2 regions of the Streptomyces sp. NPDC004134 genome follow, and region 1 is predicted to be linked to the other one. Evidence: riboswitches for the same ligand, from Rfam matches in the RefSeq annotation. Region 1 holds a riboswitch; the other holds the start of a gene.

Region 1 (5,014 bases):
CGGCGGCCGGCCGGCACCGGCCGAACTGGCCCTGGTCGAGCACCTGATCCCGGGCACCCGGGGCGGTCTGGCCGCCGTCGCGGTCCGCCACATGCCCCCGCTCACCGAGGCCGAGCGCGCCGCGGTGCTCCGCTGAGCCGCGGCAGCCCGCCGCGCGGCGGCGGGCCGGGGCGCCCGCCGCCGCGCCGGCGCGGTCAGCCGGAGGTGACGTCGAAGGCGTTCGTGGTGAAGTCCAGCCCGCCGGCCGCCGAGGTGATCTCGTAGCCGAACTGGACGTCGCCGACGGTCACGTCGCCCCACCAGCCCTGGTCGCTCAGCCAGCGGAGCACGGCCAGGAGGTCCACCCGGCCGGCGGTCGAGTCGCCGTGCCGGAGGAAGGAGAAGACCTCGTTGCTGCCGTTGCTCCCGCTGTAGACGTCCCAGGTGTGGCCGCCGAGCGCGACGGTGGTCCGGAACTGGCCGAGCGGTCCCACCGGCCCGGTCCAGTTCATCCAGAGCATGACCTCGTAGTCGTAGGCGGTGTCCCACACGTCGTACGTGGTGTTGTACGCGCCGCTGCTCGGCACGGTGACGTCGTACGTACTGCTGAGGCGGTCGATCCGGCTCACCGGCTCGTTCACGATCCACTTGGCGTTGGGGTACGACTTGATGCCACCGGTGTTCGGGTGGTCCGCGTGGACCGTCCAGTCGTGGGCCGACTCCGCGGAGATGCACTGGCTGCCCGCGCCGGAGCCCCAGATGTTGTTGTAGAGGATGTAGCCGTCGGGCGACTGCCAGTTCCCCCACTGGTCGCAGGACTGCCAGGTCTGCGCCACCGCGGCCTGCGCGGGCACCGCCAGATGCCCGAGGAGTGCGAGCGCCGCCAGCAGCGGGGCGGCGATCAGGGTACGAACGGCTCTGCTCCGGCGCCGGGGTCGTCCGGTGGGGGTGCGCTTGCTGCGGCTCATCGCGCCACTCTCCTTGCCTCGTGTCGTGGGGGGCACGGGAGGGGTGCGCTCTCCCGCGCGTACGAGGACGGTGGCCGCAGAGCCGTCGAACGGTTGCCGTCGAATCGGCACGGGTCCGGATCCGGCGGCCCGGCCCGCCGAACCGGCCCCCGGCGAAGGTCTCACGGACATCGCCCGCGTCACCGCGCCGGTGTCCGTCCCGGGCCGGCGGCGACGGACGCCCGCCGCCCGCCGCATTGACGTGGCCATTACACGGAAGCATGATGGGAGCGCTCCCATCGACCGTGGAACGCACCCCCCGCCCGTATCCCCCACACCCCGGCAGGAGATCCCCGGTGATCCACCTACTCCGCCGCACGCCCGCACTGGCGCTCCTCGTCCTGACCGCGCTCCTCGCGGCCCTCCTCTCCGCCGGTACGGCCCCCGAGGCCGCGGCCGGCCAGAACGGCGCCCGTGCCCAACCCGTCGTCTACGAGGCCGAGGACGGCCGGCTGAACGGCACCGTCGTCGAGTCCTCCGCGCCCGGCCACTCCGGCACCGGCTACGTCACCGGCTTCGACGCGGCCGAGGACTCCGTCACCGTCACCGTCCCCGACGGCCCGGCCGGGCTCCACGACCTCACCATCCACTACCGTGCCCCGTACGGTCAGAAGGTGGCATCGCTGCAGCTCAACGGCGAGGGCGCGGGCGACGTCACGCTCGCCGCCACCGACACCTTCAGCACCGTGGCCGCCGGCAAGGTGCTGCTCGGGGAGGGCGCCGACACGATCACGATCGTGAACAACTGGGGCTGGTACGAGATCGATGCCATCAGCCTCAGCCCGAGCGAGCCCCGCCCGCCGCACCAGGTCTCGGGCGTCCCCGTCGACCCGCAGGCCACCCCGGAGGCCCGGGCGCTGCTCAGCTACCTCACCGCGGGCTACGGCGAACACATCCTCAGCGGCCAGCAGGACGCGGCCTCCGTCCGCTGGGTGGAGGAGAACGTCGGCCGCGCGCCGGCCGTGGCCGGCCACGACATGATGGATTACTCCCCCAGCCGCGTCGAGCGCGGCACCACCTCCACCGAGGTCGAGAACGCCCTCGCCTGGGACGAACGCGGCGGCATCACCACGTTCGTCTGGCACTGGAACGCCCCCGCCGGCCTCATCGACGAACCCGGCAAGGAGTGGTGGCGCGGCTTCTACACCGACGCGACGACCTTCGACGTGGCCGCGGCGCTCGCCGACCCGCAGTCCGCGGAGTACGCACTGCTGCTGCGCGACATCGACGCCATCGCGGCAGAGCTGAAGCGGCTGCAGGACGCGGGCGTCCCGGTGCTGTGGCGCCCGCTGCACGAGGCCGAGGGCGGCTGGTTCTGGTGGGGCGCCAAGGGCCCCGGGCCGGCCAAGGAGCTGTGGCGGCTGATGTACGAGCGCATGACCGGCCACCACGGGCTGCACAACCTCATCTGGGTGTGGAACTCCGTCGACCCGGCCTGGTATCCCGGCGACGACGTCGTCGACGTCATCAGCGCCGACACCTACCCCCCGATCGGCGACCACGGACCGGCCAGCGGTACGTACGACAAGCTGGTCGACCTCGTCGGCGACGAGAAGCTCGTCGCCATGACCGAGACGGGCTCCATCCCCGACCCGGACCTGCTGCGGACCTACGAGGCGGACTGGAGCTGGTTCACGACCTGGAGCGGCGAGTTCATCGACGACGGCGAGCACAACCCGCTGCCGTTCCTCAGGAAGGTCTACGAGGACGACTACGTCATCACGCTCGACGAACTGGGCGACTGGCGCTCCCACCCTCCGGCCCGGACCCGCTGAACCGGGGCCGGCGCACGGGGCATTCCCCGGCCCGTCGGGTCTGCCGCCCGCCCTCGTTCGGCGGGACGGGCCGCAGGCCCGTGGAGAGCGCCGGTGGGGACACCGGCGCTCTCCGGTCCGTCAGTACGGCCCGTAGACGTTGTCGATCGACCCGTACCGGTCGGCCGCGTAGTTGCACGCGGCGGTGATGTTGGCCACCGGGTCGTAGCTGTCCGTCGAGGTACCGGGGACGTGGTACGCCTCGAAGGTGGGAGCGATGACCTGGAGCAGGCCCTTGGAGGGCGTGCCGTTCACGGCGTTGATGTCCCAGTTGTTGATGGCCTGCGGGTCGCCCCCGGACTCCCGCATGATGTTGCGGTGAATACCGTCGTAAGTACCGGGGATGCCGTGCTCGGCCATGATGTCGAGGGACTCCCGGATCCAGCCGTCGAGGTTGTCCGGGTAGCTCGTGACGGTCGCGCTGGCGGTCTTCATGCCCGGCTCGGATTCGGCCTTGTCGGCCTTGTCGGCCTTGTCGGCCTTGGCGCCGAGCACGAGTTCAAGGCCCGGGAGGATGAAGTGCGGGTTGCCGCCGACGGCCTCGCGGTTGTCTTCGTACAGCTTCTTCCAGCCGCCGCGCACGGATTCCCGGTCGGCGATCTTCGCCAGGGAGTCTCCGGCGACCACGGCGTACGTGGCCGCTGCCGCGCCGGCGGTCGCCGCGGCGGGGGCCTCGGCGCGTACACCGGTCTGGGGGGCGGCCGCGGGGACGGAGCCGGCCGCGGAGGCCGAGGACGCGCCGATCAGCGGGGCGGCGATCGCGACGCCGCTGACGCCGGCGAAAGTGAGGCCGCGGCTGATCAGGCGCAGCTTGGGACGGCGATGCTTACCTTTTGCAGGCATGGGTGTTTCTCCTCAGCGCCTGCGAGGTGAGCTGTCGGGTTCGGGCTGGAGATGCCCGGCCGCACCGCGGTGCGACTTCACCCCAAGCCGGTCCTGAATACGGACCGGCAACTTACCTATGGGTCCCCCGCTCCTGCCGTGTGTGATTAGGGAACGGTTTCCGGATGGCGGCAGGATTCGGCGTCCACCCGGCTGGCGGAGACTTAAGCATGTCTTTCCGGTCCGGACAAGCTGCGGAACTCGTCCGGCCAATACGGGACCGGCTCCCGGGCCGGGTGAGTGCCGCCGCGGAAAGCGGAGCGGGCCGCAACTCGCTTTCGGGATAAGGAAACTGTGAATTCCCCCCGCGGGCGCTCGCGGCCGAACGTGATTCGCGTCACCGGACACATGAGGTCCGATCGGGCAGGAGCACGGGGCGATCGGGGGCGAATCCTTCAAATGGGGCGTATCGTCCGGCAGGGAATATCCGACAAGTCCGTTTGTTCCGGGCTGTCTGGTGCCGCGTCCGTACGGCGGGAATTCACGAATCCGTAGCGGGGGAAACCGCTCGCCAGCGGAGACGGCGAGGCGTCAACTGGCCAAAGGGAAACGACTTCTTCGGAGTCACCGCCGGATTGCGGACGGGGGGTGCTCAGTTGGCGAGTGCGGCGTGCGGATTTCTCGCCAACTCCCTCAGCACTCCACCACGTTGACCGCGAGGCCGCCGCGGGCGGTTTCCTTGTACTTGACCTTCATGTCCGCGCCCGTCTCCTTCATGGTCTTGATGGCCTTGTCGAGGGAGACGAAGTGCTGGCCGTCGCCGCGCAGTGCCATGCGGGCCGCGGTGATGGCCTTGACCGCCGCCATGCCGTTGCGCTCGATGCACGGGATCTGGACCAGGCCGCCGATCGGGTCGCAGGTGAGGCCCAGGTTGTGCTCGATGCCGATCTCCGCGGCGTTCTCCACCTGTTCCGGGGTGCCGCCGAGGATCTCGGCGAGGCCGCCTGCGGCCATGGAGCAGGCCGAGCCCACCTCGCCCTGGCAGCCGACCTCCGCGCCGGAGATGGAGGCGTTCTCCTTGAAGAGCATGCCGATCGCGCCCGCCGCCAGGAGGAAGCGGACCGCGGTGTCGTCGTCCGCGCCGGGGACGAAGTCCGCCGCGTAGTGGAGGACCGCGGGGATGATGCCCGCCGCGCCGTTGGTGGGGGCGGTGACGACGCGGCCGCCGGCGGCGTTCTCCTCGTTGACCGCCATCGCGTACAGGGTGACCCACTCCATCGCGTGCGCCGCGGGGTCGCCCGCCGCGCGGAGCTGGCGGGCCTCGCCGGCCGCGCGGCGGCGGACCTTGAGGCCGCCGGGGAGGATGCCCTCGCGGCTGGTGCCGCGGGCGAC
Region 2 (5,014 bases), on a different contig from region 1:
GCGGGGATCTCGGCCAGGCGTCCTGGCAGGGTGTGGATGGGGATGTGGACGGAGCCCTCGACGTGCCCGGCGGCGCGGCGCTCCGCGTCGCGGCGCACGTCCAGGACGACGGCGTCTGCCGCCGTACCGGCCAGGTCGGCGAAGGTGGCGCGGGGGAAGGAGGCCGGGGCCTCCCCGTCGCGCACCCAGTCGGCGGGCGTGCCGGTGGCCGCGGCGGCGGGGCGGTCGATGCCGACCCGTACCAGCTCGCGCTGGGCGTCGGCGAGCTGCGCGGCGGACTCGGCGAGCAGGGTGACGGGCTTGCCCCAGGGGATGAGCCAGGCGAGGTACGTGGCGAGCTGCCCGGCGGCCTCGAAGTTGAGCGAACCGGAGACGTGCCCCTCGGCGAAGGCGACGCGGTTGCGCAGGTCGACGACCCACTCCCCCGCGGCGAGCCGCTCGGCGATCTCCCGGGCCGCGGCGGGGGCGGGCGGGGTGAGGTCGACGGGGGCGGGACCCGCGGTGTTGGCGGGGCTCATGTGGACGTAGTACGCGGGGGTGTCGTCGAGCCCTGCGAGCAGGTCGGCGACGAAGGTGTCGACGTCGCGGGTGAGGGCGTCGTTGACGGCCTTCTCCCGGCCGATGGTGGTGTCGCTGCCGGTGGCCTGCGCGGAGGAGCAGAAGCTGCCGAACCCGTGGGTGGGCAGCACGGCGGTCTCCTCGGGCAGTTCGTCGGCGAGCCGCCGCGCGGAGGCGTGCTGCGCGCGGGCCAGGCCCTCGGTGAGCCGGGGCTCGACCAGGTCGGGGCGGCCGACGGTGCCGATGAGCAGGGAGCCGCCGCTGAAGACGGCGACGGCGGTGCCGTCCTCCTCCAGCACGTACGAGGTGTGGTGGGGCGTGTGCCCGGGGGTGGCCAGGGCCCGCAGGGCGAGGCGGCCGTCGATCTCCGTACGGTCCCCGTCGCGCACGGGTACGTGCCGGAAGGAGACGCGGGCGCCGGCGGGCACGAGGTAGGCGGCCCCGGTGACCCGGGCCAGCTCCAGGCCCCCGGTGACGTAGTCGTTGTGCACGTGCGTCTCGACGACGTACGAGATCCGCACCCCGCGCCGCGCGGCGGCGGCGAGCACGCGGTCGATGTCGCGCGGAGGGTCGACGGCGACGGCGGTGTGCTCACCGCCGGCGAGATAACTGCGGTTGCCGAGCCCCGGCACCTCGATCGTGTCGACGAAGAACACGACGTACTCCCTTCCAGTGGCTAATTACCCCGGGGGGTATATCAGCGACCGTAGCATAATTACCCGGGGGGGTATTTTGGGAGGCGGGGAACACCCCGGGAGAACGGCCTGCCGGGACCGCGCCGGCGCCCGGACACCGCCCCTCGCCCCGTGCCCCACACACCACGCGCCGACCATCGGAAGGGCAGCCGACCGCCATGCGCTACGACCGCACCGTGCACCTCGACACCGACTTCACCACCGCCGTCGCCCGCACCCGCGACGCCCTCGCGGCGCAGGGCTTCGGCATCCTCACCGAGATCGACGTCACCGCCACCCTGAAGGCGAAGCTCGGCCACGACATGGAGGACTACGTCATCCTCGGCGCCTGCAACCCGCCCCTCGCCCGCCGCGCCCTGGACGCCGACCGCTCGATCGGTCTGCTGCTCCCCTGCAACGTCGTCGTCCGCCGCGACGGCGACCGCACCGCCGTACAGGCCCTCGACCCCGGCACGATGGTCACCCTCACCGGACTCGACGCGCTGCGCCCGGTCGCGGAGGAGGCGACCGCACGCCTCGACGCGGCGCTCGCCGCGCTCGCGCCGCTCACCGGGGCCGGGGAGACGGACTGACGCCCGCGCCCCTGGCGGCGGCCCGGGTGATGTTGCGGGCCATGCCGCCGAAGACGACGTGGTGGAAGGGGAACACCGACCACCAGTAGGCGTGCCCGAGGAGGCCGCGGGGGTGGAACAGGGCGCGCTGCCGGTACCGGGTACGGCCCGCGGCGTCCCGCTCGGCGTACATCTCCAGCCACGCCAGCCCCGGCATCCGCATCTCCGCCCGGAGCCGCAGCAGGTGCCCGGGCTCGATCTCCTCGACGCGCCAGAAGTCCAGCGAGTCGCCGGCCCGCAGCCGCTCGGCGTCGCGCCGCCCGCGGCGCAGGCCGACGCCGCCGGCGAACCGGTCGAGCCAGCCCCTGACCGCCCAGGCGAGCGGGAAGGAGTACCAGCCGTTGTCCCCGCCGATGCCCTCGATCACCTTCCAGAGCTCGTCGGGGGGTACGTCGACGGAGAGCCGGCGTTCGTCCTCGTAGAGGCTGCCGCCCGCCCAGTCCGGGTCGGTGGGCAGCGGGTCGCTGGGCGCACCGGGCACGGCGGCGGACGACCACCGGGTGGCGACGCGCGCCTCGCCCACCCGGCGCAGCGCCAGGGCCAGCGCCTCGCCGAAGGGCAGCGGGCGCCCCGGCAGGTCGGGCACGTACCGGGCGATGTCGTGCTCGCGGCAGACGACCTCGTGGCGCAGCGACTCGGTGAGGGGGCGGGCGAGGGCGGCGGGCACGGGGGTGACGAGCCCGATCCAGTGGCTGGACAGCCGCGGGGTGAGGACCGGCACCGGCAGGATGAGCCGCTTGCGCAGCCCCGCCGTGGCGGCGTAGCGGCGCATCATCTCCCGGTACGTCAGGACGTCGGGCCCGCCGATGTCGAAGGCCCGGTCGACGTCCGGGGGCATGGCGGCGGCGCCGACCAGGTAGCGCAGCACGTCGCGGACGCCGATGGGCTGGGTGCGCGTGTTCACCCACCGGGGGGTGACCATGACCGGCAACCGCTCGGTCAGATAGCGCAGCATCTCGAACGACGCCGACCCCGAACCGATCACGACCGCGGCCCGCAGCACGGTGGCGGGCACGGCCCCCTCCAGAAAGATCCGCCCGACCTCGGCCCGGGACCGCAGGTGCGGGGACAGGGACGCCTCCGGCACCCCCCGCGGCGTAAGGCCGCCCAGATACACGATGCGCCGCACCCCGGCGGCATCCGCCTCCCGGGCGAAGACGCGGGCCGCCCGCCGGTCGGTCTCCTCGAACCCGCCGCCGGAGCCGAGGGCGTGCACCAGGTAGTACGCGACATCGATCCCGCGCAGGGCGGCACCCACGGACTCCTCGTCCGTGACGTCCCCGCGCACGACCTCGACGTCCCCGGCCCAGGGATGGTCGCGGAGCTTGCCGGGCGTACGGGCCAGGCACCGCACCCGGTGCCCGGCCGCGAGCAGCTCCGGCACCAGCCGCCCGCCGATATACCCGGACGCCCCGGTGACCAGGCACGTCAGCGTTTCGGAGGTGGGCTGGCCATCGGTGTCCATGATCGATTCCTTCGGAGGGGCCGGTCGTCACCGCGTGCGGGCAGTACGACTCCATGATCACGTCGAAGGGGCCGCGGCGCGCGGCAACGTGGCCCGGACAGCGGCCGGGACAGGCATGTGAACGCATCACCACCCGCCACGCCCTTTGTCGGAGACCGACGGGCAAATGAGCGCTTGCCCGGGTCTGGCGGCTGCACGACGTCAACTCGCCGCGACGCGGAGTCAATTATTCCGCGGGAGCGCGTGACCCCCTTGCCGTCGAACACATGATCCCCCTAGCGTGGCTGCCCGTTCGAAAGGCGAACACCCGCTGCGCGCCGGACCGCCGAATCCTGCCCCCGGCGCCGCGGTACCTGCCGATCAGCTCGCACCGCCGGGCAGGAGCGGGGGACCCACGGGTCCGGCCCCCGCCGGACCGCGCCGTCCCTGCGACGGCTCGGGGTGAGGTCCGCCGAAGCCGGCGGCCGGGCAGCTCCAGCCCGAACCCGACAGCTCACCTCGCAGGCGTCCGGAGAAAGAGGCCCGTACGATGTCATCCCCTCACGGCCGCCACCGCGCGGCGCGCCGCCCCGGCAGCGCCCGCAAACTCGCCACCCGCGCCTCGGCGGCGGGCGCCACCCTCGCCCTGCCGGTCATCGGCGCGTCCGCCGCCTTCGCGGAAGAGGACACCACCTACACCGTCACCTCCGGCGACACCCTCTCCGTCATCGCGGCGGAGCAGGACGTCGACGGTGGCTGGAAGACGCTGTACGAGAACAACAGAGCCGTCATCGGCGAGGACCCGAACCTGATCTCCCCCGGCATGGACCTCTCCCTCGACGGCCCCGCCGACGGCCCGGGCACCAACGCCGACAACGCCTCCTACGGCACCGCCACCGCCGCGCCCGACCCGACGGCCGTCATGCCCGTGGACGGCAGCACCCCCACGGCCGGCTACGAGGCGTCGGGCGCGAACTGGCAGAACGGCCACACCGGCCAGGACTGGTCCGTCCCGGTCGGCACGACGGTCAAGGCCGCGGCCAAGGGAACCGTCGTGGAAGCAGGCTGGGACGACTCGTTCGGCTACCAGATCGTCATCAGACACGGCGACGGGGACTACACCCACTACGCCCACCTCTCGCAGATGGACGTCTCCGAGGGCACCGCGGTCGGCATGGGAGACCGCATCGCCCGATCCGGCGCCACGGGCAACGTCACGGGCCCGCACCTGCACTTCGAGGTCCGCACGACACCGGACTACGGCTCCGCCAAGAACCCCCTCACCTGGCTCACCAACCACGGCGTAACCACCTGACGCGACCCGGGACGGTCGGGGCGGGCCTCCAGGGGCCCGCCTCACCTCGCCACCCCTCACCTCGCCACCCCTTTCCTGCCGGCACCGGGCAGAATCTGCCATCAGCAGAAGGGGAGACGTCTCCGGCACCGGGACCCGTCATGCTGGGCAGATGCCGAACGACGATCACACCGAAAGCCTCCGCGCGGCCGAACGACGCCTTCAGGCGGCCCAGCTCGCCTCCGACGTCGACGTAATGGGCGAACTGCTGGACGACGCGGGACGGTTCACCGGTCCCGACGGACGCCTCTACTCGAAGGGCGACGACCTGGAAGCCCACCGGACCGGCCACCAGGTGCTGACCGGCCTTGAGGAAGAAGACCTCCGGGTGTTCGCTACGGCGCACACCGGA

What was found. A riboswitch is a leader RNA that binds a small molecule or an ion and turns the genes downstream of it on or off. The one in region 1 is predicted to bind cyclic di-AMP.
Region 2: another riboswitch for cyclic di-AMP. It lies ahead of ACFYVJ_RS00260 (peptidoglycan DD-metalloendopeptidase family protein); the one in region 1 lies ahead of ACFYVJ_RS23620 (transglycosylase SLT domain-containing protein).

What each region holds. Positions count from the first base shown of each region.
Region 1 covers NZ_JBIAMS010000020.1:10,737-15,750, reverse strand. Annotated here, with positions in the region: gene ACFYVJ_RS23635 (hypothetical protein) at 1-136, shown strand, start outside; gene ACFYVJ_RS23630 (hypothetical protein) at 195-947, opposite strand; gene ACFYVJ_RS23625 (glycosyl hydrolase) at 1,283-2,761, shown strand; gene ACFYVJ_RS23620 (transglycosylase SLT domain-containing protein) at 2,882-3,643, opposite strand; cyclic di-AMP (ydaO/yuaA leader) riboswitch at 3,645-3,836, opposite strand; gene ACFYVJ_RS23615 (L-serine ammonia-lyase) at 4,316-5,014, opposite strand, start outside.
Region 2 covers NZ_JBIAMS010000001.1:63,134-68,147, forward strand. Annotated here, with positions in the region: gene ACFYVJ_RS00245 (rhodanese-like domain-containing protein) at 1-1,214, opposite strand, end outside; gene ACFYVJ_RS00250 (DUF302 domain-containing protein) at 1,412-1,825, shown strand; gene ACFYVJ_RS00255 (SDR family oxidoreductase) at 1,800-3,329, opposite strand; cyclic di-AMP (ydaO/yuaA leader) riboswitch at 3,688-3,850, shown strand; gene ACFYVJ_RS00260 (peptidoglycan DD-metalloendopeptidase family protein) at 3,859-4,623, shown strand; gene ACFYVJ_RS00265 (nuclear transport factor 2 family protein) at 4,775-5,014, shown strand, end outside.